Regions from separate parts of the Sporolactobacillus sp. Y61 genome, predicted to be linked through region 1. Evidence: a T-box and tRNA genes for the amino acid it is inferred to sense, from the RefSeq annotation. Region 1 holds a T-box; the other regions hold tRNA genes.
The links. A T-box is a leader RNA that pairs with one kind of tRNA and senses whether it is charged. The one in region 1 lies ahead of thrS (threonine--tRNA ligase), so its partner is inferred to be a tRNA-Thr.
Positions count from the first base shown of each region.

Region 1 (9,784 bases):
TTATGGACTCTCGCAGAACATCGGCATTACACGGAAACAGGCAGGAAAGTTTATTGAAAAATATCTCGAAAGTTATCCGGAGTTCAGCGTTATATGAAAGAAATTGTCGAAAGCGCAAGAAGAAATGGTTATGTGACGACATTACTCAATCGGAGACGCTATCTTCCTGATATCCGAAGCAGAAATTTTAACAGGCGCAGTTTTGCAGAAAGAACCGCAATGAATACACCGATTCAGGGCAGTGCGGCCGACATCATCAAGCAGGCGATGATCAATATGGACCAGCGTCTTGAAGCATTGCATCTTCAATCGCGTATGCTTCTCCAGGTGCACGACGAACTTATTTTCGAAGTTCCTGAGGAGGAGCTTGAAACTATGAAACAGGTTGTTCCTGAGATTATGGAGCATGCCATTGAACTGACTGTACCCCTGAAAGTAGAATGCGCCTGCGGTCCGACATGGTATGATGCCAAATAACGGGTACAGGTCATTCTTTGCGGGAAAAAGATAAGAAAAACGAAGCTGGCCATTCTGCAACCGGCCAGCCGTTTTTTAACATACAGAGGGGAAATATTATGCCTGAGTTACCTGAGGTAGAGACGGTGAAAAGGACATTAAATCAGCTTGTCATCGGGAAGACGGTGAAAAGTGTCGAAGTACGCTGGAAGAAAATCATTCGCAGACCGGAAGATACGGACGCATTTTGCCGTTTGTTGCGCGGACAGACTATTCATCATGTTGGTCGAAGAGGAAAATTTCTGCTGATCTATTTTGACCGGTATGTACTGATTTCTCATCTGCGCATGGAAGGAAGATACAGGCTGGATCCGGAATCTGAACCGGTTGATCAATATACGCATGTCATCTTCCACTTTACCGATCGGACGGCACTCCGTTACCGGGATGTCCGTAAATTTGGGACGATGCACTTATTTAAAAAAGGAGAGGAGTGGAATCAGCTTCCACTGAATAAGCTCGGCCCGGAACCCTTCTCCCCGTCGTTTACAGCCGATACTCTGGCTGCGGCCTGTCGAAAAACATCAAGACCGGTTAAACCTTTTCTTCTTGATCAGTCAATCGTCGTCGGACTGGGGAATATTTACGTAGATGAGGCCCTGTTCCGGGCAGGAATTCATCCTCTGAGTCCGGCATCTTTCCTGACGAAGCGTGATATTTCCAGACTCTTCAGGGCTATCGTTGGTACTTTGAAAGCAGCGATAAAAATGGGTGGAACCAGTATCCGGACATTTGTAAACAGCCGGGGAGAAATGGGCTTTTTCCAGCAGAAACTGCAGGTTTACGGACGCGCCGGAGAGCCTTGTCTAAACTGCGGAACTCTGATTGAAAAAATAAAAGTTGACGGGCGGGGTACACACTTCTGTCCATCCTGCCAGAGAAGAAGGCGCGCCAGATGATCATCATTGGGCTCACAGGAGGAATCGCCAGCGGGAAAAGCACCCTGTCCGCCTGGCTGAATCGGCATCATTATCCGCTGATCGATGCGGACCGGATTTCCCGTGAGGTTGTCGAGCCGGGGAGTGGTGCACTGAAGCAAATTGCGGATGCTTTCGGCCCGCATATCCTGCACAAGGATGGTTCTCTTGACCGGCAGGCGCTTGGCAGGATTATTTTTACAGATAAGGAGAAACGGCGAAGGCTGAATGAAATGCTGCATCCCCTGATTCGTGCGCGTATGAGGAAAGAAATTTCCACCTTCAGGAAGCTCGGCGCACCGGTCGTTTTTCTCGATGTCCCGCTGCTTTTTGAAGGCGGTCTGGATCACTGGGCGGATAAGACGATCGTTGTCACGGTGAACCGGGAAAATCAGTTGCACAGACTGATGACGAGAAACGGATTAAGTCGATCGCAGGCAGAAACACGTATAGCAGCTCAGATGTCTCTTAAGGAGAAAGAGCGAAAAGCGAGCGCTGTGATCGATAATAATGGGTCTATCCGGCAGACAGAAGAACAAATGGCGGCCCTGCTTAAACTCTGGGGCATCTCCTGCTGCCCGGATAACCGGAGAATTTAGCCAGACCTTTTCATACGTGACCGTGTAGGATAAAATGAAAGTAATATATACCACAAATAAGAGGTGGGAAAATGCGCTGTCCAAGCTGCAGAAAAGATGGGACAAAAGTGCTGGACTCTCGTCCTGTTAACAGCGGACGGGCTATTCGGAGACGTAGAGAATGTGAATTCTGTCATTATCGTTTCACAACTTTTGAGAAGGTTGAAGAAATGCCGCTTGTCGTTGTCAAAAAGGGAGACAACCGGGAAGCATTCAGCAGAGATAAAATTCTGCGCGGTCTGATTAAAGCCTGTGAAAAAAGGCCGGTGCCGCTTGAGCAGCTTGAGGATCTGGCAAACAGTGTTGAAAAAAAGCTGCGCGACCAGGGGCGTTCAGAGGTCAACAGCCATGAAATCGGTGAACTGGTGATGAATGAACTGGCAAAAGTAGATGAAGTGGCTTATGTCCGTTTTGCATCCGTTTATCGTCAGTTTAAAGATATTAATGTTTTTGCACGCGAGATACAGGAACTGAAAGATCAGCTGGAAAAAGAAAAAGGCAGCAAATCAGATCACTCCTGAAAGTGTGTCAGGCTCTCCGTCGTTTCCGCTGATTGACAAAGGATGAGGGGAGGATGCAGTGCAATGCTGCAATCATGGAAAGAAATTTTGCCCGGCGATCATTATGCGGTCCGATCAGTCGGGATTCTTCATTTCTATGACCAGAAAATTATTACGAGTTTGTATCAGCCGCTGGTTGGAATTGAAGCCACAAGCCTGTATTTTACCCTCTGGCAGGAGCTGGATGCGTCTGTACAGGGGATTCTGTCCACTCATCACCATCTGATGAGTGTGATGAATCTGTCACTTGATCGGATCCTTAAGGCAAGAAAGAAACTGGAGGCTGTCGGACTGATGCAGACGTTAAAGAAAAAGCAGTCCGACCCGGGCCTGTTTCTATACCGGCTTTTTCCTCCAATGACACCCGCCCGTTTTTTTCATGATGATCTTCTGAGTGTGTTTCTCTATCATCAGATCGGGTCGCGTGATTTTAAAAAGCTGGCGCAGCTTTTCGAAGTGAAAACCATTCGCATGGACGAGTTCCAGGATCTTTCGGCAGCATTCGATGATGTTTTCGAATCCCTTCCTTCGGGGGAGGTTTCTGAGGAAAAAGCAGCAACACCTGATGGGACATCCTGGGAAGGACGTGCGGAATCGGGGCAGATTCATCTGCGCAAACCATTCAATTTTCAAGAACTGAGAGGTTACCTTTCCGATGCTATACTTACTGAGGATGCGCTGACCGATGAAGTCAAGGCAGCCGTTGAAAAACTGGCATTTGTCTATCAGACAACGCCTTTTGATATGAGCCGGGCAATTGAATCGGCCTCACTACATACCGGTATCGTTGATATCGAGATGCTCCGGAAAGAGGTCAGAGACTTCTACAAACTGGAACATGGTCCGGAAGAAATGCCTGCCCTGTACGATCGGACCCAGCCGTCATCACATAGTGAAATGAAAGGTAAAGAACCACGTAATGAGAAAGAACAGCTGATCGCCTGGTACGAAACCAATTCGCCTTACCAGCTGCTTGAACAGCTTGGGTATGGCAGTCGTCCGGCGGCGCCGGACCTCAGACTGGTTGAGAATCTGATGTTCGACACGAAACTGCCCCCGGTGTAATTAATGTATTGATTGATTATGTGGCGAAAGTCAACGATAATAATTTAAATAAATCTTTTGTCGAAAAAATAGCCGCCCAATGGTCCCGGGCAAATGTCCGGACAGTTCGTGAGGCGATGTTTGTGGCAAGAGAGGAGAAAAGAAAACGGGATGATCAGAAACAGTCTCCAGTTAAAAAGACGAACCGTCCGCGCCGGACAGCCGAGCGTGTGCATCATGAGGTTGTCCCGGAATGGATGAAAGGGAAAAATCATGAAACAAAGGACAAAGTCTCTGAAGAAGAAGCCAGAAAAAGAGCCAAATGGCTGGAAGATTACCTGAACAGCATCTGAAGCTATTTGCCGGGAGTGGGAAAATGGAGCCGATCAAATCACTGATGAAAGGTCTCATAGGCCAGCAGGAACTTCAACGTCGTACGGAAAAAATAAGAAAAATGCTAATAGAAAACCCGAAAATCCGGTCATTTATGGACCAAAATCCACAAATTGACCAGGAAAAATGGACCAGACATCTGCCCGAACTGTATCAGTTTGTCGAGGAATGGCAACATTGTGCCCATTGTCCGGGCCTTGAGCAATGTCCCAATATGATGAAGGGATTTCGCCCGGAACTGATTAATGATCATGGCGATCCGGCTTTGACTTTCAAAGCCTGTCCTCTGCTTCGTGAAGATCAGAACAGGCGTCGTCAAAGCAGGTTGATTCGCAGTTACTATGTGCCCAAAGAAATACTGAGCGCAACATTTAAAACCATTGACAAAAATGAAGTGGGGCGTCAGGAAGCGCTGAAAGCGGCTGGTGATTTTGTCCGTGATTATCTTAAAGATCCGGAAACAGCCAAGGGGCTGTATCTATGCGGTGAATTTGGAGTTGGAAAGACCTATCTGATGGGGGCAATTATGAATAGTCTTGCTCAGAAACGTCATGTCGCCTCTCTGATCATTTATGTCCCTGATTTCTTCAGAGAAATTAAGGGCGCCATTCAGGATAATACCGTTGATTCCAAACTGGATGTGCTGAAAAAAACGCCCGTTCTGATTCTGGATGATATTGGTGCAGAGACGATGACACCCTGGGTACGTGATGAGGTGCTGGGCAGTGTCCTTCAATATCGCATGATGGAGCATCTGCCCACTCTGTACACCTCTAATTTTAACTATGATGAGCTGGAAAACCACTTTTCCTATTCTCAGAAAAGCGGGATAGAAAATGTCAAAGCCAAACGAGTGATGGAACGTATTCGACATTTTACTAAATTGATTCAGATGGATGGCAAAAATCGAAGATAAATCAGTGCGGCAAGGGTTGCCGCTTTTTTTTTCCCGCATGAACGGGCAGGTCCACCTCCGGGTCATGCGGGTAAACGAATTGGCCGGGCCGGGGATACCTTGCTGTAAAATCCCGCCGGATTCAACAACGAATAATCCGATTCGTGGGGGATGCGCAGGCTAAAATGCGTACGTCCTATCGCAACGCCTGCACGAAAACGTCCTGTACGCTCGGGCTCCCCACTGATTGACGTTTCACTTTATTTTCCAGATGGTTTTTTTATACGTATGATTCGTTCCTTCCACCCATATAGTTGTAAAAAGAATAGGACGGGGAGGAAGAATCATTGGATATTGTGTTTGAGACAAGGCAGGAAGCGGTTGAATTTTACAGGAGGATGCCGTCTGCTTACAGACAGGATGTCCGTGTACTGCTGTTTAACAGCCGTCTGGCCATATTTCCGGAAACGGGCACCGACTGGAGGACTTTATCTTCCCTGATAACAAAATATATCATAGGGAAATATGAGAACGGCTGGTTGTATAACATCATCGAGAAATATTATTTTTTTAAGGATCCGGGAGAGAAAACAGCCATCATGAATATTATCACGGCCATTCTCGCCGGTGAAAAAAACGATCTTCCGCGCATGGAGACACTGCCGGACCGGAAACAGCTGATTCAGGAGGCGCTGGAGGGTGTTTTGACGGAACACAGTACCCTCTCTTTTGCATCCATTTTACATTTCCGACTCACTTCATATAAGCGGACATTGCGACGGATCACCGAGCTGGCCATTGATGAATATAAGCTGGAGCAGGAATATCAGGTTTTTATTGATAAGCTGCGCCGGATTATCCGCGCGTACAAACCGCTTTGTGAAAAAATCGAAGTCTATGATGATGAACCGTTCAAAATCTTTGACGAAAATCACCGGCTGATCCGCAATGTACAGTCTGTACGCTCCTTTTATCCGTTACTCAGACAATGGGGGATCGACGCGGAGCCCTCCATAATCCTGAGCCTGATCGCTCTGGCACCGGAGCAGGTAGTCATTTTTACAGATCGTCCGGAACACAGCATTATGAAAACACTGAGTACAGTATTTGAAGATCGGGTTTTTTTCTTTCCACGGGAAGTTCAGACGGAGCATGGAGCGGGATTTCATTGAAAAAAGGCAGAATTAAGGGTTTACAAAATGAATGACCAGGGATATACTGGAAAAAGTGAAACAAATGAAGGAGGCCATCGCAATGATGACTGAAAATGTCAGAACGACTACAGCATCAACTGAATACGATTTGACGATGGTCCCGGCATGAACTGACAGTGAGACAGATAAAAAAATTGAACTGAAGAACAGCCGCAGGCCACCGGTATCTGCGGTTTTTTTGCGCTCTTTTTTCTGAAAGACCGCGGATCCGTAATGGACTGCGGCCTTTTTGCGTCTTGTGTATAAGGTTGTCCCGCCGGTGCGGGATACCTTTATATAAATACAATGAAAACAGGAGGCATTGAAAGATGCAACAGCTTGCAGTGAAAGCGCCCCGTACCATTGCGGGGAAGAATTTTTTGAGAGAAACCATCCCGGTACAGGGAGGAGGGAAACGAATGCTGAGTATAAACTTTCTGACCATCAGTCTGACGGTATCAGTCAGACCGTCCAGGTCAAGAATTCGGCGCTATGAGGACAATAAACGGATTAAACGGCTGCGGGAAGATATGCTGAACCGGCGGGCTGAGATGTCACGTTATCTTTATTAATGCGAGCATGAAAAATACGTTACAGGGGGAGATTAGAATGATGAAATATAAGGTATATGTATTCAGAAAATCAGAAGCAGTACGTAAAGCGGGTATGATCATCCGGTGACTGCCGGCAGCCGGCCGACCCTCAGGGTTGTGCCCGGCTGCCGGCTTTTTTCTCTACAGCATGAGCGTATCATCTGGATGATGGATATGGTACGATAAAGACAATGAATCTGAACAGGAGGGATCTTTTTGAAGAGAATACTTGTGCTTCTTGCTGAGGGCTTTGAAGAAACAGAAGCAGTCACAGCGATTGATGTACTCCGCAGAGGCGGTGTGGAAGTGGTTCTGTGCTCTCTTGGCGGCAAACTGGTCGAAGGTTCCAGACATATAGTGATTCAGGCAGATACGGACATCAACAGTTCCGGACTGAAAGATTTTGACGGTATTTATCTGCCGGGAGGAACGAAAGGGGCGACAACACTCCGGGACGATGAACGTGTTCAGGAGCTGATCCGCTATTATCATGACAGTGGGAAAAAAGTAGCGGCCATTTGTGCGGGACCGATTGCCCTGGAACGTACCGGTATATTGAAAGGTGAAACGGTGACCAGCAATCCGGATTTCAGGAGCCATATCAAAGATGCTGATTATTCGGAAGATCCGGTCGTTGTCTCCGGGAATATTATTACTTCGAGAGCAGCCGGAACGACGCTCCCGATTGGTCTGGAGATCCTGCGTCAGCTCGGACTGACTGAGAAAGCAGAACAGGTCAGTAAAGACATGCTGTTTGATTTTCTGATGGCGAATAAGGAGAAAATAAAAGCGTAACCTGTGCTTTTCGCGTTCTTTCATGGGGTCACTTGATTTTCTTTCATGGGGAGCCTATAATCAGTTTATACTTTGAATATATGATCGGTGAAGATGAGGACACGGATTTTCCTGTTCTGTTTTCAGAGAGGAGGCGTCTGGTGCAAGCCTCTGGCAGACGGGTTGATTTACCACCTCTGAGCTTTGGCGGAGAAATGAGTATCTGCCGGCGGACACCTGTCCGTTATCAGCAATCTTGAGCCGCCCGGATACTGCAGATTCGGGCGGGAACAAGGGTGGAACCACGAGAAAGCACTCGTCCCTTTAGCGGACGGGTGCTTTTTTATTTTTTCTTTCTTCATTCACCTGGTCTTTCAAAGCAGTGCTGAAAAACATGTTACTTAGGAGTGAATATCTATGTCTGAAATTAATCTGACTTTTCCTGATAAGTCAGTACGTAAATTTCCGCAGGGCGTAACGACTGAACAGGTCGCCGCTTCTATTTCGAACAGTCTGAAGAAGAAGGCTGTCGCCGGAAAGATTAATGGTGAATTATATGATGTCACAAGACCCATTGAAAAAGATGCGGCAATAGAAATTCTCGGTCTGGATACGGATGAGGGACTGCACATCATGAGACACAGTTGTGCTCATCTGCTGGCACAGGCACTCAGGCGCCTTTATCCCGATGTAAAACTCGGAATCGGCCCGGTGATCGAAAACGGTTTTTATTACGATGTTGATCTCGAACATTCACTGACGAAGGACGATTTCCCGGCAATCGAAAAAGAAATGAAGAAGATTGTCAGCGAGAATCTTCCAATTACCCGTGAAGAAATTTCCCGTGCGGATGCGCTGAAGATATTCAGTGAGATCAATGATCCGCTGAAACTGGAACTGATCCATGATCTTCCGGAAGACGCGACGATCTCCATTTACAGGCAGGGTGAATATGTGGACCTCTGCCGCGGACCACATCTTCCTTCTACCGGCCGGATCAGGGCGTTTAAGCTGATGAGCGTTGCCGGGGCTTACTGGCGCGGCGACAGTAATAATAAAATGCTGCAACGCGTGTACGGTGTCGCTTTTCTGAATCAGAAAGATCTGGATAAACATCTTCACTTTCTTGAAGAGGCCCAGAAACGGGATCACCGTAAACTGGGAAAACAGCTGGAACTTTTCATGTTTTCTGAAGAAGCGCCAGGCATGCCGTTTTATCTGGAAAACGGACAGATCATCCGTACGGAACTTGAAAATTTCGCCCGTGAACTGCAGCGCCAGAATGACTATGAAGAGGTCCGTACGCCGCTGATCATGAATCAGAGGTTGTGGGAGAATTCGGGGCACTGGGACCATTACCACGAGAATATGTATTTTACGAAAGTGGATGATGTCAATTATGCCCTCAAGCCGATGAACTGCCCCGGGCATATGCTCATATATAAAGACACCCTGCATTCCTACCGGGATCTGCCCATCCGGATTGCCGAATTCGGTCAGGTTCACAGGCATGAACTCAGCGGAGCACTTAACGGTTTGCTGCGTGTGCGCACGTTCTGCCAGGATGATGCCCATATTTTTGTCCGCCCGGATCAGATTGAAAGTGAAATCAAAAATATTTTCAAATTGATTGGAAAAATTTACAGCACATTTGGATTTGATTATTCGGTTGAACTGTCGACAATGCCTGAAGACCACATGGGTACAGTTGACATGTGGCAGAAGGCGGAGAAAGCCCTGAGCAATGTACTGGAAGCCATTCATATGCCTTACACCATCAACGAAGGGGATGGCGCATTCTACGGGCCGAAGATTGATTTCCATATCAAGGATGCGCTGGGAAGAAGCCACCAGTGTGCAACGATTCAGCTGGACTACCAGATGCCGGAAAAATTTGATTTGACCTATATTGATGAGAACAATGAGAAGGTCCGCCCGGTCGTTATTCACCGCGCCGTTTATGGTTCACTGGACAGATTCTTTGCCATTCTCATCGAACATTTTGCCGGGGCGTTCCCGACCTGGCTGGCACCGGTTCAGGCTGAGCTGGTTCCGGTTGCAGATGTTCATCATGATCACGTCAGGAAACTGGAACATGATCTGAAAATGGCCGGAATCCGCGCCCATGCCGATCTCCGTGGGGAGAAACTCAGCTACAAGATTCGTGATGCCCAGACTCACAAAATACCGTACACTCTGGTCATCGGTGATCAGGAAATTAAAGAGGACAGTGTAAATGTACGCAAATACGGTGAAAAGGC
Region 1 covers NZ_CP159510.1:2,867,371-2,877,154, reverse strand. Annotated here, with positions in the region: partial or broken gene polA (DNA polymerase I) at 1-477, shown strand, start outside; gene mutM (DNA-formamidopyrimidine glycosylase) at 576-1,415, shown strand; gene coaE (dephospho-CoA kinase) at 1,412-2,032, shown strand; gene nrdR (transcriptional regulator NrdR) at 2,104-2,592, shown strand; gene ABNN70_RS13780 (replication initiation and membrane attachment family protein) at 2,656-3,696, shown strand; gene ABNN70_RS13775 (DnaD domain protein) at 3,705-4,028, shown strand; gene dnaI (primosomal protein DnaI) at 4,052-4,984, shown strand; gene ABNN70_RS13765 (putative sporulation protein YtxC) at 5,320-6,135, shown strand; gene ABNN70_RS13760 (hypothetical protein) at 6,486-6,728, shown strand; gene ABNN70_RS13755 (DJ-1 family glyoxalase III) at 6,966-7,544, shown strand; T-box leader at 7,626-7,850, shown strand; gene thrS (threonine--tRNA ligase) at 7,941-9,784, shown strand, end outside.

Region 2 (9,784 bases), 1.0 Mb from region 1:
CGAACGCTGGCGGCGTGCCTAATACATGCAAGTCGTGCGCACAGAGGGGAGCTTGCTCCCTGAGGTGAGCGGCGGATGGGTGAGTAACACGTGGGCAACCTGCCGGTCAGACTGGGATAACTGTGGGAAACCGCAGCTAATACCGGATGATCCTCCGCACCGCATGGTGCGGAGCTGAAAGATGGTTTCGGCCATCACTGACTGATGGGCCCGCGGTGCATTAGCTTGTTGGCGGGGTAACGGCCCACCAAGGCTGCGATGCATAGCCGACCTGAGAGGGTGATCGGCCACATTGGGACTGAGACACGGCCCAAACTCCTACGGGAGGCAGCAGTAGGGAATCTTCCACAATGGACGAAAGTCTGATGGAGCAACGCCGCGTGAGCGAAGAAGGTTTTCGGATCGTAAAGCTCTGTTGCCGGAGAAGAACGGATGCGGGAGGAAATGTCCGCGTCGTGACGGTATCCGGCCAGAAAGCCACGGCTAACTACGTGCCAGCAGCCGCGGTAATACGTAGGTGGCAAGCGTTGTCCGGAATTATTGGGCGTAAAGCGCGCGCAGGCGGCTTCTTAAGTCTGATGTGAAATTCTGCAGCTCAACTGCAGGCGGGCATTGGAAACTGGGGAGCTTGAGTACAGAAGAGGAGAGTAGAATTCCACGTGTAGCGGTGAAATGCGTAGAGATGTGGAGGAATACCAGTGGCGAAGGCGGCTCTCTGGTCTGTTACTGACGCTGAGGTGCGAAAGCGTGGGGAGCGAACAGGATTAGATACCCTGGTAGTCCACGCCGTAAACGATGAATGCCAGGTGTTAGGGGGTCCAACCCCTTAGTGCTGAAGTTAACACATTAAGCATTCCGCCTGGGGAGTACGGCCGCAAGGCTGAAACTCAAAGGAATTGACGGGGGCCCGCACAAGCAGTGGAGCATGTGGTTTAATTCGAAGCAACGCGAAGAACCTTACCAGGTCTTGACATCCTTCGACCGCCCGAGAGATCGGGTTTTCCCCTTCGGGGACGAAGTGACAGGTGGTGCATGGTTGTCGTCAGCTCGTGTCGTGAGATGTTGGGTTAAGTCCCGCAACGAGCGCAACCCTTGACCCTGGTTGCCAGCATTCAGTTGGGCACTCGAGGGTGACTGCCGGTGACAAACCGGAGGAAGGTGGGGATGACGTCAAATCATCATGCCCCTTATGATCTGGGCTACACACGTGCTACAATGGGCGGTACAAAGGGCAGCGAGGCCGCGAGGCTGAGCCAATCCCATAAAGCCGCCCCCAGTTCGGATTGCAGGCTGCAACCCGCCTGCATGAAGCCGGAATTGCTAGTAATCGCGGATCAGCATGCCGCGGTGAATCCGTTCCCGGGCCTTGTACACACCGCCCGTCACACCACGAGAGTTTGTAACACCCGAAGTCGGTGCGGGAACCTTTATGGGCCCAGCCGCCGAAGGTGGGACAAATGATTGGGGTGAAGTCGTAACAAGGTAGCCGTATCGGAAGGTGCGGCTGGATCACCTCCTTTCTAAGGAAACGATCGATAGCGAAACGTTTGCGCTTTTGTTTGGTTTTGAAGGAGTCATTCCTTCAATACCCGGCGTGCCGCAGGGCACGCGGGACGATCCTTGAAAACTGGATAACGAAAGATACAGAAAACACGTCAAGAATTCCATTTTGTCCAGGACATGATCAATGATTGTGTCGGTGGTTAAGTTTTAAAGGGCACACGGTGGATGCCTTGGCACTGGGAGCCGATGAAGGACGGAACGAACTCCGATAAGCTCCGGGGAGCTGTAAGTGGGCTTTGATCCGGAGATTTCCGAATGGGGAAACCCCCTGTCCTGACGGACAGGATGACGCACTGAATCCATAGGGGCGTCAAGGCAGACCCGGGGAACTGAAACATCTCAGTACCCGGAGGAAGAGAAAGCAAATGCGATTTCCCGAGTAGTGGCGAGCGAAAAGGAAACAGCCCAAACCAGGGGGCTTGCCCCCTGGGGTTGTAGGACACTCCGCATGGAGTCAGAAAAGCGCGTTTCAGGCGAACGGCCTGGAAGGGCCGGCCGAAGAAGGCAAACGCCCTGTAGCCGAAGAGGCGCGCTCTCCGGAGTGGATCCTGAGTACGGCGGGACACGAGAAACCCCGTCGGAAGCCGGGAGGACCGTCTCCCAAGGCTAAATACTCCCCAGTGACCGATAGTGAACCAGTACCGTGAGGGAAAGGTGAAAAGCACCCCGGAAGGGGAGTGAAAGAGATCCTGAAACCGTGTGCCTGCAAGTAGTTGGAGCCCCTTCGGGGGTGACAGCGTACCTTTTGTAGAATGGACCGGTGAGTGGCGATTCTGAGCAAGGTTAAGCCGGAGAGGCGGAGCCGCAGCGAAAGCGAGTCTGAAGAGGGCGAATGAGTTCAGGGTTGCCGACCCGAAACCGTGTGATCTACCCATGTCCAGGGTGAAGTCCAGGTAACACTGGATGGAGGCCCGAACCCACGCATGTTGAAAAATGCGGGGATGAGGTGTGGGTAGGGGTGAAATGCCAATCGAACACGGAGATAGCTGGTTCTCCCCGAAATAGCTTTAGGGCTAGCCTCGGAGAAAGAGGTCTGGAGGTAGAGCACTGATTGAATAAGGGGTCCCCACAGGATTACCGAGTTCAGTCAAACTCCGAATGCCAGACGCTCAGGCTCCGGGAGTCAGACGGCGAGTGATAAGATCCGTCGTCGAAAGGGAAACAGCCCAGACCGCCGGCTAAGGTCCCTAAGTTTGCGCTGAGTGGGAAAGGATGTGGCGTTGCCCAGACAACCAGGATGTTGGCTCAGAAGCAGCCACCATTTAAAGAGTGCGTAATAGCTCACTGGTCGAGTGGCGCCGCGCCGAAAATGTAACGGGGCTAAGCGCAGCACCGAAGCCGCGGATGACTCTTTCAGAGTCATGGTAGGGGAGCGTTCCAGAGGCCGGGAAGGTCTGCCGGAAGGCAGGCTGGAGCGTCTGGAAGTGAGAATGCCGGTATGAGTAACGAAAAGAGGAGTGAGAATCTCCTCCGTCGAAAGCCCGAGGGTTCCTGGGGAAGGTTCGTCCGCCCAGGGTCAGTCGGGGCCTAAGCCGAGGCCGAAAGGCGTAGGCGATGGACAACAGGTGGATATTCCTGTACCGCTGGAACACGTTTGAGTGAAGGGGGGACGCAGGAAGGCGAGGTCAGCGCACGGATGGAAGCGTGCGTTCAAGCCGCGAGGCCGGCAGCGAGGCAAATCCCGCTGTCTGAGGCCGGACGGTGATGAGGAGGGAAATTTAAGTACCGAAGGGCCACAACCTACACTGCCTAGAAAAGCCTCTGGCGAGTGAACCAGCGCCCGTACCCAAACCGACACAGGTGGGCAAGAAGAGAATTCTGAGACGCTCGGGAGAACTCTCGTTAAGGAACTCGGCAAAATCACCCCGTAACTTCGGGAGAAGGGGTGCTCAAAGGGCCTTCGGGCCCTCTGAGCCGCAGTGAAAAGATCCAAGCGACTGTTTACCAAAAACACAGGTTTCTGCTAAACCGAAAGGTGATGTATAGGGGCTGACACCTGCCCGGTGCTGGAAGGTTAAGAGGAGAGGTCATCCCTTCGGGGAGAAGCTTTGAACCGAAGCCCCAGTAAACGGCGGCCGTAACTATAACGGTCCTAAGGTAGCGAAATTCCTTGTCGGGTAAGTTCCGACCCGCACGAAAGGTGTAACGATTTGGATACTGTCTCAACGAGAGACCCGGTGAAATTATAGTACCTGTGAAGATGCAGGTTACCCGCGACAGGACGGAAAGACCCCATGGAGCTTTACTGCAGCCTGATATTGGATGTGGGTATCGATTGTACAGGATAGGCAGGAGCCTTTGACGCCGGACCGCCAGGTTCGGCTGAGGCGCCGGTGGGATACTGCCCTTTCGATACCGACATTCTAACCCGGGACCGTGATCCGGTCCGGAGACAGTGTCAGGCAGGCAGTTTGACTGGGGCGGTCGCCTCCCAAAAGGTAACGGAGGCGCCCAAAGGTTCCCTCAGAATGGTTGGAAATCATTCGCAGAGTGTAAAGGCACAAGGGAGCTTGACTGCGAGACCCACAAGTCGAGCAGGGACGAAAGTCGGGCTTAGTGATCCGGTGGCACCGCATGGAAGGGCCATCGCTCAACGGATAAAAGCTACCCTGGGGATAACAGGCTTATCTCCCCCAAGAGTTCACATCGACGGGGAGGTTTGGCACCTCGATGTCGGCTCATCGCATCCTGGGGCTGAAGTAGGTCCCAAGGGTTGGGCTGTTCGCCCATTAAAGCGGTACGCGAGCTGGGTTCAGAACGTCGTGAGACAGTTCGGTCCCTATCCGTCGCGGGCGCAGGAAATTTGAGGAGAGCTGTCCTTAGTACGAGAGGACCGGGATGGACACACCGCTGGTGTACCAGTTGTTCCGCCAGGAGCAGACGCTGGGTAGCTATGTGTGGACGGGATAAGTGCTGAAAGCATCTAAGCATGAAGCCCCCTCCAAGATGAGATTTCCCACAGCTTTAAGCTGGTAAGGCCCCTCAGAGATGATGAGGTGGATAGGTCTGGAGTGGAAGCGCGGTGACGCGTGAAGCGGACAGATACTAATCGGCCGAGGGCTTAACCCAAAGTCAGCGGACAGAAGGAAAAAAGACGTGCTGTATCTTTCGTTACCGGTTTTGAGGGGTCGCCCGACCCCGGGTGATTTTCAAGTCTGGCGGTCATAGCGAAGAGGTCACACCCGTTCCCATCCCGAACACGGTCGTTAAGCTCTTCTGTGCCGATGGTAGTGGGGGGCTGTCCCCCTGTGAGAGTAGGTCACTGCCAGGCGATATGGAGGATTAGCTCAGCTGGGAGAGCGTCTGCCTTACAAGCAGAGGGTCATAGGTTCGAGCCCTATATCCTCCATTTTCATGCCGGTCTAGCTCAATTGGTAGAGCAACTGAATCGTAATCAGTAGGTTGGGGGTTCAAGTCCTCTGACCGGCACTGTTTTAATCTGTGTGAGCCACTAGCTCAGGGGTAGAGCATCTGACTTTTAATCAGAGGGTCGAAGGTTCAAATCCTTCGTGGCTCACCATTTGTTATTATATTTATTCATTCCGGATATTACATATTGCGGAAGTAGTTCAGTGGTAGAACACCACCTTGCCATGGTGGGGGTCGCGGGTTCGAATCCCGTCTTCCGCTCCATTTCATTTACCAGTGTGCCGGGGTGGCGAAATTGGCAGACGCACAGGACTTAAAATCCTGCGGTAGGTGACTACCGTGCCGGTTCGAGTCCGGCCCTCGGCACCATTTATTCTGTTATTTTGCGCCCTTAGCTCAATTGGATAGAGCGTCTGACTACGGATCAGAAGGTTGGGGATTCGAGTTCTCTAGGGCGCATTTTCGGGAAGTGGCTCAGCTTGGTAGAGCACCACGTTCGGGACGTGGGGGTCGCAGGTTCAAATCCTGTCTTCCCGATTTTTTTATACAGGATTTTGTCCGAATGGGGCCTTAGCTCAGCCGGGAGAGCGCCTGCTTTGCACGCAGGAGGTTCGGGAGTTCGATCCTCCCAGGCTCCACTTACAGCTTTGTTATATGAAGTTAAAGTGAAATTTACGGTGCTTCCGTCTCGTTAAAGAAGCAACGTAAATTTTTTTATCTTTTATGAATGCCGGGAATTTTGCAGGGAAGAATTTTTAGATAAGTAAAGCTTCTGACAGCTGACAGGCTCCCTCAAATTTCTCCTCCATAAGTTCTTCCTGTTCCGTTATTTTTCCAAATTGGGGATGACAGAGGTTGATTATTTTTGCAAATACATACATAATAAAATTATAGTCAAAGTTAGTCAAGGTCAGGGAGATGGTGCCCCGATGAGGAACATTTCAGATATTATTGAAAAATACATTAAGGATATACTGGACTCAGGTGATGATGCGATTAAGATTAAACGAAGTGAGCTAGCTGAAAAATTTCAGTGTGTTCCCTCCCAGATTAATTATGTTTTAAAAACCCGTTTTTCTGTTGAAAGAGGATATGTCGTTGAAAGTAAACGGGGTGGTGGTGGTTATATTCAGGTGATCAAAGTCCGTCCCGTCACAGATGCCGACTTAATTGATGAAATGATTCATTTAATTGACTACAGTCTGACTGAGAATATGGCCGACTCGATTATTGTTCATCTTCTGGAAGAAGATGTCATCAGCGAAAGGGAAGCAAGGCTGATGCTCAGCGCTACTGATCGTGGTGTGCTCGATTTTGGTATCCCGATAAGAGACGAAATGCGTGCGAATATTTTAAAGGCGATGTTGCAGTCACTGACGTACAGACGCTGATCAGGCAGCACCCTGAGCATGGATCCCGATATTTTTTGTTGGCAGGGAATGAAGGAATTTTTCAGCAGGGTGCAGAAATAATAAGTAAGTGGTTGAAAATAAAGTGATGCAAAACGGACAGCTGGAGTGACTTTGGTTGAACCATTACAGAATGTTCACTACAATAGACAGAACAGGAAAGAGTATTCCTGTCTGATACCCGGTAGTCGGCGGGATGTGGTCAACGGAGGAGCTTTTCGAATAAGGTACAGTTAAGGTTCTTTTTTAATCATGTGATCCATCCTGCGGACAGTGGATATGAAAAGGGGGCCACAATCATGATGTTTGGACGATTTACAGAACGCGCTCAAAAAGTGCTCGCACTCTCTCAGGAAGAAGCCATGAGACTTGGTCATAATAATATCGGCACGGAACATATTCTTCTTGGTTTGGTCCGGGAAGGTGACGGTATCGCAGCCAAGGCGCTTAAGGCGTTGAACCTCAGTCCGGAGAAAATCCAGAAGGAAGTGGAGGCACTGATCGGACGCGGGAGCGAAACGGTTCAGACGCCACACTATACGCCCAGAGCAAAAAGGGTCATTGAATTGTCAATGGATGAAGCACGAAAGATTGGTCATTCTTACGTGGGTACAGAACATATTCTGCTTGGACTGATACGTGAAGGTGAAGGCGTGGCTGCCCGGGTACTCAATAATCTGGGTGTCAGCCTGAATAAGGCAAGACAGCAGGTTTTACAGCTGCTTGGGAGTCATGAAGCTACGTCCGGTGGTTCACAGAGCCGCAATGCAGCTCATGCCAGCACGCCGACTCTGGACAGCCTGGCAAGGGACCTGACTTCTATGGCCAGTGAAGGAAACCTGGATCCGGTTATCGGAAGAAGTAAGGAAATTGAACGGGTGATTGAAGTACTGAGCAGAAGAACGAAAAATAACCCGGTTCTGATCGGAGAACCGGGTGTCGGGAAAACCGCTGTTGCAGAAGGCCTGGCACAGGAAATTGATAATAATGAAGTGCCCGAGATTCTCCGTGACAAACGGGTCATGACATTAGATATGGGAACTGTTGTGGCCGGAACAAAATACCGCGGGGAGTTTGAAGATCGGCTGAAAAAAGTAATGGATGAAATCAGACAGGCGGGCAATATCATTCTGTTCATCGACGAACTTCATACGCTGATTGGTGCGGGTGGTGCTGAAGGGGCAATAGATGCTTCGAACATTCTTAAACCCTCTCTGTCCCGCGGAGAATTGCAGTGTATCGGAGCCACAACTATTGATGAGTATAGAAAGTATATTGAGAAAGATGCGGCTCTTGAACGCCGATTCCAGCCGATTACAGTTAAAGAGCCGACAAAGGAACAGTCAGTCCTGATATTAAAGGGACTTCGCGACCGTTATGAAGCGCATCATCGGGTTAAGATTACGGATGAGGCGATAGAGGCCGCTGTACGCCTCTCAGACCGCTATATTTCCGACCGCTTCCTTCCCGATAAGGCGATTGATTTAATGGATGAGGCCTCATCTAAAGTACGTCTGCGTTCTTATACGGCTCCGCCGAACCTTAAAGAACTGGAGCAGAAGCTTGAGACGGTGAAAAAAGAAAAGGATGCAGCAGTTCAAAGTCAGGAATTTGAGAAGGCCGCCTCACTCCGTGATCATGAGCAGAAGCTGAAAGAACAGGTAGATCTCTGCGAAAAAGAGTGGAAAGAAAAACAGGGGCAAGAAAACACCCAGGTGCTTCCAAATGACATTGCGCTGGTTGTTGCCAACTGGACAGGAATTCCTGTCGTCCGTATGGAACAGAAGGAGAGCGAGCGTTTGCTGCATATGGAAGAAATTCTGCACAAACGTGTTATCGGTCAGGATGAAGCGATCACAGCAATTTCACACGCTGTCCGGAGAGCACGGGCAGGTCTTAAAGATCCCAAACGTCCGATTGGTTCATTTATCTTTCTTGGCCCTACCGGTGTGGGGAAAACGGAGCTGGCCCGGGCGGTTGCGGAAACGCTCTTTGGTGATGAAGAAGCGATTATCCGTATTGATATGTCCGAATATATGGAGAAGCACACAACTTCCCGGCTTGTCGGCTCTCCTCCGGGTTACGTCGGCCATGATGAGGGCGGACAGCTGACGGAAAAAGTACGACGGAAGCCTTATTCAGTGATTCTTTTTGATGAAATTGAAAAAGCACATCCCGATGTTTTCAATATTCTCCTTCAGGTACTGGATGATGGCAGACTGACGGATTCGAAGGGACGGACCGTTGATTTTCGGAACACAGCGATCATCATGACATCAAATGTCGGCGCTACCGAACTCAAACGGAACAAATATGTTGGCTTTACCGTCGGAGACAAGGGAGAGGAATATAAAGAAATGAAGGGGAAGGTGATGACCGAACTGAAACGGGCATTCCGACCTGAATTTCTGAACCGGATTGATGAGATTATTGTGTTCCACCATTTGACCAAGCCTCAGCTGATGGAGATTGTTTCGCTTCTGGCTGAACGTCTGAAACATCGTCTGTCCAGCCAGGGTATTGTCATCGATTTGACCGATGCGGCTAAGAGCCGGATCGTTGAGGAAGGTTATGATCCCGAATACGGTGCCCGTCCACTGCGTCGTGCGCTGCAAAAACGCGTTGAAGATAAATTGTCCGAAGAGCTGCTTATGGGGCATATTACTAAGGGAACCCATGTTGTTATTGATTATCAAGACGGTGATTATACAGTTAACAAAAAAGAAGCAGCAGTCGCGAAATCCTGATGTCCGGCAGGCCGGACCGTTTTTGCGGCTAAAAGAGCCAAAGCCTGAAAAAAGCCTTGGCTCTTTTGCACTTTAAGAAAGTAAAAAATGTTCGGAAAGACCAGGTTTCTGGCGGTGTCTGCGACTTGTCAGTCGTCAGGTTTTCTTAATAGATCCCGAATTTTTAATTGAATCAGGCAAGGTGATTAAATGGCAAAGGCAAAATCAGTATTTATATGCCAGGAATGTGGCTATAAAAGCCCCAAATGGATGGGACGCTGTCCGGAGTGCCGGAACTGGAATACCATGGTTGAAGAATTGATACAGCCGGCAAACGCCGCTCATGGCCCGGTTAAAAAAAATAATCGTCCCGCTCTCCTGTCTGATGTGACCCTGGATGAGGAACCAAGGATTATTACCGGAATGAAGGAGTTTAACCGTGTGATGGGCGGAGGCATTGTCCCTGCATCACTGACCCTTGTAGGAGGTGACCCGGGCATAGGCAAGTCGACACTTCTCCTTCAGGTTTCCGATCATCTGGCTTCACATGGCCATACGGTGTTGTATATATCGGGAGAAGAATCGATTCGGCAGACCAGAATGCGCGCCGGACGGCTGAATGTCAGTTCGGATGGGCTTTATGTTCTGTCAGAAACGGACATCAGTCAGATTGAGATGCATATGAAAGAGGTTCATCCGGAAGTGATGATTATTGAT
Region 2 covers NZ_CP159510.1:671,057-680,840, reverse strand. Annotated here, with positions in the region: rRNA gene ABNN70_RS03435 (16S ribosomal RNA) at 1-1,520, shown strand, start outside; rRNA gene ABNN70_RS03430 (23S ribosomal RNA) at 1,702-4,632, shown strand; rRNA gene rrf (5S ribosomal RNA) at 4,718-4,834, shown strand; tRNA gene ABNN70_RS03420 (tRNA-Val) at 4,840-4,912, shown strand; tRNA gene ABNN70_RS03415 (tRNA-Thr) at 4,920-4,992, shown strand; tRNA gene ABNN70_RS03410 (tRNA-Lys) at 5,009-5,083, shown strand; tRNA gene ABNN70_RS03405 (tRNA-Gly) at 5,122-5,196, shown strand; tRNA gene ABNN70_RS03400 (tRNA-Leu) at 5,213-5,301, shown strand; tRNA gene ABNN70_RS03395 (tRNA-Arg) at 5,318-5,391, shown strand; tRNA gene ABNN70_RS03390 (tRNA-Pro) at 5,396-5,469, shown strand; tRNA gene ABNN70_RS03385 (tRNA-Ala) at 5,497-5,570, shown strand; gene ABNN70_RS03380 (CtsR family transcriptional regulator) at 5,862-6,323, shown strand; gene clpC (ATP-dependent protease ATP-binding subunit ClpC) at 6,641-9,088, shown strand; gene radA (DNA repair protein RadA) at 9,278-9,784, shown strand, end outside.
Region 2: it has a tRNA-Thr gene. The T-box ahead of thrS (threonine--tRNA ligase) is inferred to sense a tRNA for this amino acid. The anticodon was not compared.

Region 3 (9,784 bases), 940 kb from region 1:
TCTACGCCATCCGTGACTATTTTGGCCAGAACCTTGCTGACCTCATGAGGCGTATAAAATTCTCCGCCTTTTTTACCCGCACTTGCGGCGAATTGACCAATTAGATATTCATAAATCGCACCGAGAATATCTTCTCCGTCTTCACCTTTATAGGCAATCCCGTTAATCAATTTGACGATACGGTTAAGCGATTTGGCACGTTCATTAGTCGAACTCCCAAGACGCGAGTCTCCCAAATTAATATCGTTGAATACACCATGGAAGTCCTGTACCGCCTCTTTATTCAGTCCGGCATTTTTATTGAAGTTATCAAAAATAGTCTGATAATCGCTTGGGATCACCTGGCTGTTATTGATTTTATTGATCAGCGATGCCCAGGTATCGTCCGGTGCAATCGCATAACCTAAACTTGATGAAATATCTTCTAAATATTCAGCCAGGTCGTCTCCTGCGGCCTGTTCTTTATAGGCGTCATTAATGGATTGACCGTTTGCCACATCAATCACATTATAATCTACCAGGTATTGCTCCTGATGTTCTGACAAATAACGATAGAACATAAATGCCAGGATGTAGTTTTTGTACTCTGATGCGTCCATATTTCCACGCAGTTCGTTTGCCATCGCCCAGAGCCGGCTGTTAATGCTTTGTAATTTTTTACTCATGTCTTTGATTTCCTTTCGATTTTGAATTTAAACAAACATTTGTTGCAACAAAGCTTTCTTTAACTTCTTGCAATGATCCAGCTCGCGCTGATGAAGAGTGATGAGGTGATCGAGATTCTTGAAGAAGGCTCCGATTTTCTGTTGTTCTTCAATGTTCAAAGGGATAGTAACCTTTAGCTTAAGGAAATCTTTTTTATTCATTACACGATTTCGACCAGCCCCTCCAGGAGATATGAACTCTAATTTTCTTCTAAATTCTTCTCGTGAAACTAAATAATGAAGGAAATTAATATCAGATTTCCCATCTGCTCTATAGGTAGGAAATCTATGTGACACTAATAATCCATTATCTGATTTATTTGCAATAGCGATTGCATGCTCCCAAGCAAAAGTAATATTTACAATTAAATCATTTTCTTTAACCACAAATAATTTATCCATAGCGACAGTTTTAGGGTCTTCAACCTTCTGATGAAAAGTACCTTTTGCATGTGATCTGACAGAAATTCTTTCATATGGATGATCAGGTTTTGGAACTTTGCGAATAACTTGAGTTACAAGATCATTTACCTTTCGCTGTTCCCAGGCGTGAGTAAATCCTGGAAAGCGAATTTCAGGAACATTTTCACCCTTTTTCGGAAACATTTTTTGCAGCAAACTTTTCTTCTCATCCTGCAAGTGATTTAACTTACGCTGATGAAGGGTGATGAGGTGATCGAGCCCTGCGAAAAAGGCACCGATTTTTTTTTGCTCATCTTTAATTGGAAATGGAAATTTCATATCTTCAAACGTTTGTCTTGAGATATAGAATATTGTTGAACCAGCAGATTCTAATCTCATTTTTTTTTGAACAGTCGAAGATTGAAAAAAAGTATATAGAAAATCTAAATCAAAATCTTCTTTAGGAACTAACCCAATAAAAGTTTGATTTGTGATCAAATCCCGTGTTACCACTGCAACAACCCCAAATGTAGCACTAGCAGAAACAATCAAGGAACCTTTAGGAATTATCCTTAAATTCATTTTCTTTATAGTTTCTTCCGACACATATTGCCCAGAAAGTGAATCATTCAAATACTTACCTTCAATATCTTCAATTCTGGTCCAAGGTATAGTTCCAGAGAATTCTTTTGGTTTATCGCGCATTGGAACAATGAAATCTGACATCACTTCTGAAAGCTTCCGCTGTTTCCAATCACCAGTGAAACCCGGGAACCTTATTTTGGGTACGTTTGTGTTATTTTCACTCATTATCATTGCCACCTAATCTTTTTATCTCTTTTGTCGTCTTAGATTCAAAACCGGGTTTTCACTTTCAACCCTCTCTTGCTGAGCCCGCAATAAAATCAATATTTTACAAGGTCATCAGCGAGTTCATAGATCGCTTCACGTAAACTATTACGGTACTTGATTTTTGAAAGTTTTTGGATGGCTCCGTCGTGTGCCATGGTCTTATAATTAGTGCTGGCCTGAGCGATAATATCTCGTATCTGACCGGTATCGTCCAGGTCCTGTAAACCATAGCGATGGCGACTGAACAGCTCACGCATTTGGCTGCTTGTAATAATATCCGTAATCCCCCACTTAACGCGGAAGTCTAAAAACATCCGGTCCAGACTGATCGTGTTTGCCTGTTGAATGATTTGTTCGCTGTCAGAAAGTTTCACAGGATATGTGAAATCAGCCCCATTCGGCGGGAAATGACCTTTGATAATCGCAAACGCAGCATTGATAATCCTGGACGCATAGTTTCGATCATCCAGACCATTCGCAAATTGTTTAATCTTCTCCTGCGTTTCCCGGGCTGCTTCAGTCTGTCCCTCGTGAACCTGGTTCAACAGTCGCTCAACCAGTTCTGTCAAATAATCATAATCGATTTTAACATCCTTGACGTGCGTCATTTTTAGTTCAATTTCGTATAAGGGAATTTTTTTCTCCTTAGAAATATGCTGCTTCAATTCGTTTGTCAGAACGGTTGTCAGCATCGTTTCCTGTTCAGAAGTCATACCTAATTTTTCAATCAATTCATCAGGGTGATCATAATCAAACCCTGTTTTTTCACCATTAACTTCATCAGGGTCGTATTGTTTCAGCTTTGCCATACCGGCATGATAATCACGTAACAAATTGAGCATATCCTCTTTTTGCTTTTCTGATGGCGGCAGCTGTTGAAATTCACGGGTTAACTGGCTAAGCTTTCCGACAACTTTTTTCACTTCATTAAACACTTCTTCAAATGACTTAGCGGTGAGCCCCTCTTTTTTATTAAACCGACGCCGATCATCGTCTGACAAATCGGCTGAATTTTTATTGGCGTATATGGCAAGTGCCCGATTCATCAATTTTTCATTTTGTGCCGGCCATCTGTAGTTGACCACGCGTCCCCAAGGTTTCTCCTGCATGTCGGCGATACGGTTTGTTCTGGAGTAGGCCTGAATAAGTCCTGCTCCTTTAAGTGTTCTGTCCACATAAAGCGTATTAAGTTCCGGTGCATCAAAACCCGTTAAGAGCTGATCGACAACAATCACAAGATCCAGGTAATTCTTATCCGTTGCCGACTTGTTCAAACGACTCGTCACATCTTGCGTGTACCCGGAGACATCATCCATACCAAAGGACGTGCCGAATTCTTCATTATAGGCTTTGATTGCATCATGCAGGCCCTGATTGGTCGGAAGCATATTGTCATTATTAGAAGCATTGAGGCTGAAGGTCACTGCAACTTTCAGCGTTTGGCCGCCATTCTTCCTGTGTTCAGCATTGACACGCTGAAATTCGTTGAAATACATCATCGCCATGGGCGTACTTGCTTTGCCACCCCCTACATGCGTCGTTAATAAGGCGTTATATTTGCCTTCATTTGAACGATTACGCCAGTTCTTGAAAATATCTTCAACCACTAATCGAACATGATCCGGGTTTTCATCATAGAAGCTTGGTTCAACTGCATCGTCCATATCTTCCTGCGACAAATTTTTAATCTTGTCTTTGATTTGCGCGTCTGTCCATTTGGGATAACGCTCACGATAGAATTTCGGTAAGTATTCCCTCTTCATCTGCTCTTCGTCAATGGTTGTTTCAAAATCAACTTTGAAGCCCAGGACGTTTCGATCGGCAATGGCTTCACGAATCGTATACGCATGAAGCAGCGGGCCGAAGATGTCTTCTGTACGAAGTCCGGTCGTCGTCTCATCAAACATTGGTGTTCCGGTATAACCCACCCATGCTGATTTTTTGAACGCTTTTTGAATCTTTGCGAAACTTTCTCCACCCGTAGACCGGTGCGCCTCATCGACAATAAAGACGATGTTTTTATCAGGCGCTTTGAAAGATGCCCGCTTAACAAGTGTCTCGAGCTTTTGAACACTGGTCACAATGATGTTATTGTCTTTACTTTTGAGTTTGCGATTTAAGTCTTTGGTATTATCCGTATTTTGAACACTTCCAAGTGCATCTTCTGTGCTGTCCGGATCATATGCCTGATAGTTTTCATTTGTTTGTTTCGTCAAGGCGATTCGGTCAACAACAAAAACGACTTTATCCACTTTAGGCATGCGACTGGCAAGCCATGCGGTTTTGAAACTTGTGATGGTTTTACCGGAACCCGTTGTGTGCCATATGTAACCGACCTTGTTCATTCCAAGTTCAAAATCAATGTGCTTCAGTTTTTCAATAACATTTTGCGTAGCATATACCTGGTAAGGACGCATGACTTTAAGCATCTGCTTATTTTTCGTCCCATCCAGAATCATATAATTCGTCGCCATTTGATGGGCCATTGGAATGCTAAGCATGGAATCCGCAAACTCTTTCCAGTTTCGTACGATGGTATTGTCGCTTTTACGCTGCCAGTTAAATGCAAAATCCTTATTGAATTTATCGGCCGTTGTATTGGCCATATACTTGACATTATTTGGCGTGATCGCAACTAAAATCTGCAAGGTTGAAAAAATATCGCGGTATTGATTTTCATCAGCATATTGATGCATTTGATTCAGTGCTTCATTCACATCATGCGTTTCACGCTTCTCTTCAATCTGAATAATCGGTAAACCGTTGATCATAAGTGTCGTATCGAAACGGCGATTTGGCTTACCGGTAATGACCGCCGGCCGTTCAATTTGATTGACTACCTGATAGACGGTATTGCCTGCCCCAATCTGTTTCTGATCGAATACGGTTAAGAAGACATGTCGCCCATCATCCAGATCAATCTCAATTTGCGATACACCGTTTAAACCGTATAAGAATTGCCCCGCTTCATAAGGCGTTTTAAGGTCGGAGATGATTTTCTTTACCTGATTAAATTCAACAGTACTTAGCGGATGATCAAGCGTGTTATGATTATGCTGTTCAAGAATGGCTTTAAAATTAGCCCAAAGCTGATCTGTCGTTTTGATTTGCGGTTCATATTTCCAGAGTTTCGTTTTAACCACGTAATCAAGCGGTTTTTCATGAACTGCAGAATCACCCGTTCTTTTTAAGTGTTCAGGCGCTGTAATGGTTCCACTGGTTATATACTGAATCAGTTCCGTTTCAAATCGGGTTTCATTCATCATAAGTAGCCTCCTCTAACCGTTTTAAAAGAATGACCTTCTCAGATTCTGCCACGCGATTTCGCAGCGCGTGCAAACGTAGCTGTTTAAAATAGACCTCTCCGATATTTTTCTGCTTTTCGATTGATGGAAGCTTTGGCATTTTAAGTTCTTTAAGCTGCCTCAACGTATATTTCAATACTTGTGAACCTTGCAGTCCGATCATCAATTGTTTTCGGATGGTCTTATTTTCATTAAGCAGATAAACCAGATATTTCGAGTCGATGTGATTCTCTGGATCGAGCCTCACATAATTTTGCGTGTAGAGATAATTTTCGTGAACTTTTCTTACCATAGAAGCGGTGCCTGAAGTCAGACTGAATACAACATCCCCGGCGTGCAACGTGTTCACTTTATCCCTTGTACGTATTTGTTTATTGTCGTTATCCGGCGAAACCATGCCAACCAGATCATCTGATAAATCGGTCTGACTGTAAAAATAGTAGAGCGGTGCCTGTTCATCGAAACTTTCAGTGAGCCGAAACTGTGGTGAGCCGCTGACCAGCTCAACCCTCTCACTTAATTTTTTCATAAACACCGTGCCTTTCTAAAATTACGTTTTTGATGATATAAATATATCATGGGAAAATAGATTTTGCAACATAAAATTTTAATTTCGCAAAATTACATTTTAAACAATAAAACATTCGCCGGCTGAAATCGCATAAGCTTTTTTGTACCACAACAAAAAAGCGATCATTTTGCTTCTTCGGCAAAATGATCGCTTCGTTCATATATTCTCCGATGGAGCCTAGCGGGATCGAACCGCTGACCTCCTGCGTGCAAAGCAGGCGCTCTCCCAGCTGAGCTAAGGCCCCATAATATGGAGCGGAAGACGGGATTCAAACCCGCGACCCCCACCATGGCAAGGTGATGTTCTATCACTGAACTACTTCCGCAAAATAAAGGGTGTATAAAAATGCCACCCATTTTAATAAATAAAGTAAAGTGCGGATGAGAGGACTTGAACCTCCACGCCCGGTAAAGGGCACTAGAACCTGAATCTAGCGCGTCTGCCAATTCCGCCACACCCGCATCATATGGTGGGCCATGAAGGCCTCGAACCTTCGACCCTCTGATTAAGAGTCAGATGCTCTGCCAACTGAGCTAATGGCCCACAGGTATAAGTGGTGGAGGGAGAAGGATTCGAACCTTCGTACCCTGAGGGAACGGATTTACAGTCCGTCGCGTTTAACCACTTCGCTATCCCTCCACGGTAAGCGCTGCAAACTATGGTGCCGGTCAGAGGACTTGAACCCCCAACCTACTGATTACAAGTCAGTTGCTCTACCAATTGAGCTAGACCGGCGAAATGATGGAGGATATAGGGCTCGAACCTATGACCCTCTGCTTGTAAGGCAGACGCTCTCCCAGCTGAGCTAATCCTCCATGGTGACCCGTACGGGATTCGAACCCATGAACCCACCGTGAAAGGGTGGTGTCTTAACCACTTGACGAACGGGCCATATCCTTTTTCTTTCGCAATCGACGTTCTTTATTATATCTAGAATGGACAGGCTTGTAAAGTAAAATATAAAAACTTATATTTTCTGAATATTACCAGGCTCTATCAGTCTGTTCTACATTCCCTGCCTTTATACCTGTTTTACACCTATCCCGAAAAGCAGAAATCCCGTCTCGCCACCTCACAGAACATTTACCACCCTGCTCATTTCGACCGCTCCCATGACACGGGCAAAGAGATGGATGAGCGAAAGGCTTTGGCTGTGATTATTTTGAAACCGGGACGTCGCCCAGATATTCTTCAAGCGCAAGTCCTCTCTTAAATATAGTGGTTGCAGCGGAACGTCCGACATATCTCAGATGCCACGCCTCATATTCATAACCGGTAATGGATTCTTTCCCTTTCGGATAACGGATGATAAATCCATATTCATGCGCATGCTGCGTGAGCCAGGCCGCTTCCCGTGTCCTGCCAAAAGCTTCAGTTGCCGCATATTGGCCGTTACGTCCTGATACATCAATGGAAAGGCCGGTTTCATGTTCGCTTGTTCCCGGGCGTGCGCTGTACGTCAATGCCTTTTTTTCTCCATCTTTGTTCACATAATAATTAAAAAGAGAGACCTGCGTCCGATGAGAACGATAAGCCGAGACGCCTGTCAGCCGGATCCCTTCCTTCTCTGCTGCGGCGAACATGTGCTCAAGCGCATGTGCCGCTTCCTGGCGCATTTTCCTTTTCTCAGATTTTCCGGAAAAAATGAAGGGAACCCGGGCATCAACCAGATTCTTTGGCACATAGCTGTCAGGCAGCTTGAAATATTTATTAACAAGAACCAGAGAGCTGTCCGGATCGGCGACAACATGGATCCCCTTCTGATTCATCGCAGACATTTCATGATCCTGTGTAGACGGGCTTGCTTCCTGACTTTGAGAAGACCGGTTTTCTGCTGATTTTTCAGCCGACTGCGACGCATGATCCGGCTCCTGATGAGATTGCGGAGCTGTGGTGCATGCGGACAGAGAAAGGAGCAGCGCTGCCGTCATTCCCATGAATCTTTTGAGTTTCAATATCACTGTACTCCTGTCTATCTTCAAAATTCTTTAAAAACTAATAAACCTATCATCTCACAAAACAGTCACAATAAAAAGGAACAATGAAGGGATACCACAATTTCCCACCCTTGTTCCGACTGCGTTATCCGCTTACCCGAAAATCAGTTTGACGTTAATGATGATTGAGATAGCAAGCGCACAATCAGTCAAGAGTAATTTACGGTTCAGACGGACGGTTTCCTCATGACGTTCCTGATCCGTTCTGGTTAATTGATGTTCCCGATATCCCCTGATCTCCATGATCTCAGCTCCTGTCCGGATTTCTCATACCATGATTCCCGTTTTCTCTGCTTTTATTCCTCATTTTCAGAATAAACGGCCAGTATATAGAAGGAGTTGATCGTTGATAAAGATCTTGTAAAATTACTGTTTTTTCAGTGTATGTGCAGTAAACTTGACAATGGCCGGCTGAGACATCAGCCGCGCATCCGCCTGACCGATTTTACCTGCAGACAGCTGCTTCGGACCAGACTGACTGCTCTCAAACTGCTTACCGATTTTTGCGAATCGTTCCTCATGATAATCCCAGTCTCTGTAAGTGACCCATCGCCTTTCATGATGCTGCAGGACGGGACTTTTCCGCCTGACCTCTTTCAATGTCCCTGACAGATATTCCCCGAGATGCATGGACGTATTATTTCCATAGCCAACCCCGATCAGGAGGACAAATCCCTGCCTGTTGAAGATTCTGCCAAGGGGAGAATCCATGCCCAGTCCGTCATTCAGCGCGTGCCCGGAAACAATCTGATCCCGTCCGGCTCCCCAGGCCGTAAAAGAATAGATCGGATGACTGCTCCGCCGGACGCCGGGAAACATGCGAAATGTTTCTGCCACGCGGCCCATACCGAGTGTCGGTGTCCGAAGCGGGTCAAATGGAGGCATCTCATGGTAAATCGTTGAAATCCAGCTCTGCGGTACGGTCGGATTTCCCCAGTCAGCCGGGTCTGAAACATCGCCACTGTGTGCGGGCATGACCAGCGTGCCTTCTGACGTCAGGACGTCCTGCAGAGCTTCAATCACCGTCACAGGACCGCCGCACACCCAGCCAATCCGGCTCATGGATGTATGGACGAGCACCGTCATCCCTTTTTTCAAGCCAATTTTTCTCAGATCACTGACCAGGCTGGACCGCGTTACAGGCCGCTTCGTCTGTCTGATCACATCTTTTTCACTCATGCTCCATCTTTCCTTCATTCGCTTTTCTTTATGGCATGACGCCTCAGAGAACTTTGCGGAGCCCGGACTCTTTCGTCAGGCACGCTTTGGTTGTTCTTATACAATCATCCATAGAATTTCTGTACGTTCTTATATCAAAAAAAGCACTCCGATCATTTTCGGAGTGCCTGATCATTCAGAATTCTTTGACCTGCCGGATCATTTGACAATCAATACCGGTACTTTAGACCGCTGAACAACACCATGACTGACACTTCCCAGAAACTCTTTAACACCGCTTAACCCTCTGCTGCCGATCACAATCAGATCATATCCGTTTTCCTCTGCGAATGTCAGAATCGCACGCACAGGCTGACCTTCCTCGACAAACGTATGTGTGCTGTTCGGGAGCTTGCGCAACAGGTTGTCTGCTTTCGACACGATCTCATTTCCATATTTAAATGTCGATTCGCGCACTTCACGGTAAACGTCACCGACAATAAACTGGTTGGCCGGTACCGTGACCACATGGAGCACATCCAGTACGGTACGTCCGTCCAGTTCGGTAATTTCAATCGCCTTTTTCAGTGCTTTTTTAGACAGATCTGAATCATCATAGGAAACCAGTATTTTCTTAAAAAGCATGATCAATCACCGCCTCTGACATTTTTTTCATGCCTCAGGAGATCTGTTTCTCTCTCTATTTTAAATCAGACGGACAGATTATGAAAGCAGATTTTCATGTGGGCGATGACTCGTCTGTCCATAAATTTCCGGATGTGACAAAGCAGACCG
Region 3 covers NZ_CP159510.1:582,278-592,061, forward strand. Annotated here, with positions in the region: gene ABNN70_RS02825 (type I restriction-modification system subunit M) at 1-665, opposite strand, end outside; gene ABNN70_RS02830 (restriction endonuclease subunit S) at 693-1,916, opposite strand; gene ABNN70_RS02835 (HsdR family type I site-specific deoxyribonuclease) at 2,012-5,221, opposite strand; gene ABNN70_RS02840 (restriction endonuclease subunit S) at 5,214-5,792, opposite strand; tRNA gene ABNN70_RS02845 (tRNA-Ala) at 6,006-6,078, opposite strand; tRNA gene ABNN70_RS02850 (tRNA-Gly) at 6,085-6,159, opposite strand; tRNA gene ABNN70_RS02855 (tRNA-Leu) at 6,210-6,295, opposite strand; tRNA gene ABNN70_RS02860 (tRNA-Lys) at 6,302-6,377, opposite strand; tRNA gene ABNN70_RS02865 (tRNA-Tyr) at 6,389-6,473, opposite strand; tRNA gene ABNN70_RS02870 (tRNA-Thr) at 6,494-6,569, opposite strand; tRNA gene ABNN70_RS02875 (tRNA-Val) at 6,577-6,649, opposite strand; tRNA gene ABNN70_RS02880 (tRNA-Glu) at 6,651-6,725, opposite strand; gene ABNN70_RS02885 (M15 family metallopeptidase) at 6,992-7,789, opposite strand; gene ABNN70_RS02890 (hypothetical protein) at 7,925-8,074, opposite strand; gene ABNN70_RS02895 (AAC(3) family N-acetyltransferase) at 8,198-9,010, opposite strand; gene ABNN70_RS02900 (universal stress protein) at 9,209-9,634, opposite strand.
Region 3: it has a tRNA-Thr gene. The T-box ahead of thrS (threonine--tRNA ligase) is inferred to sense a tRNA for this amino acid. The anticodon was not compared.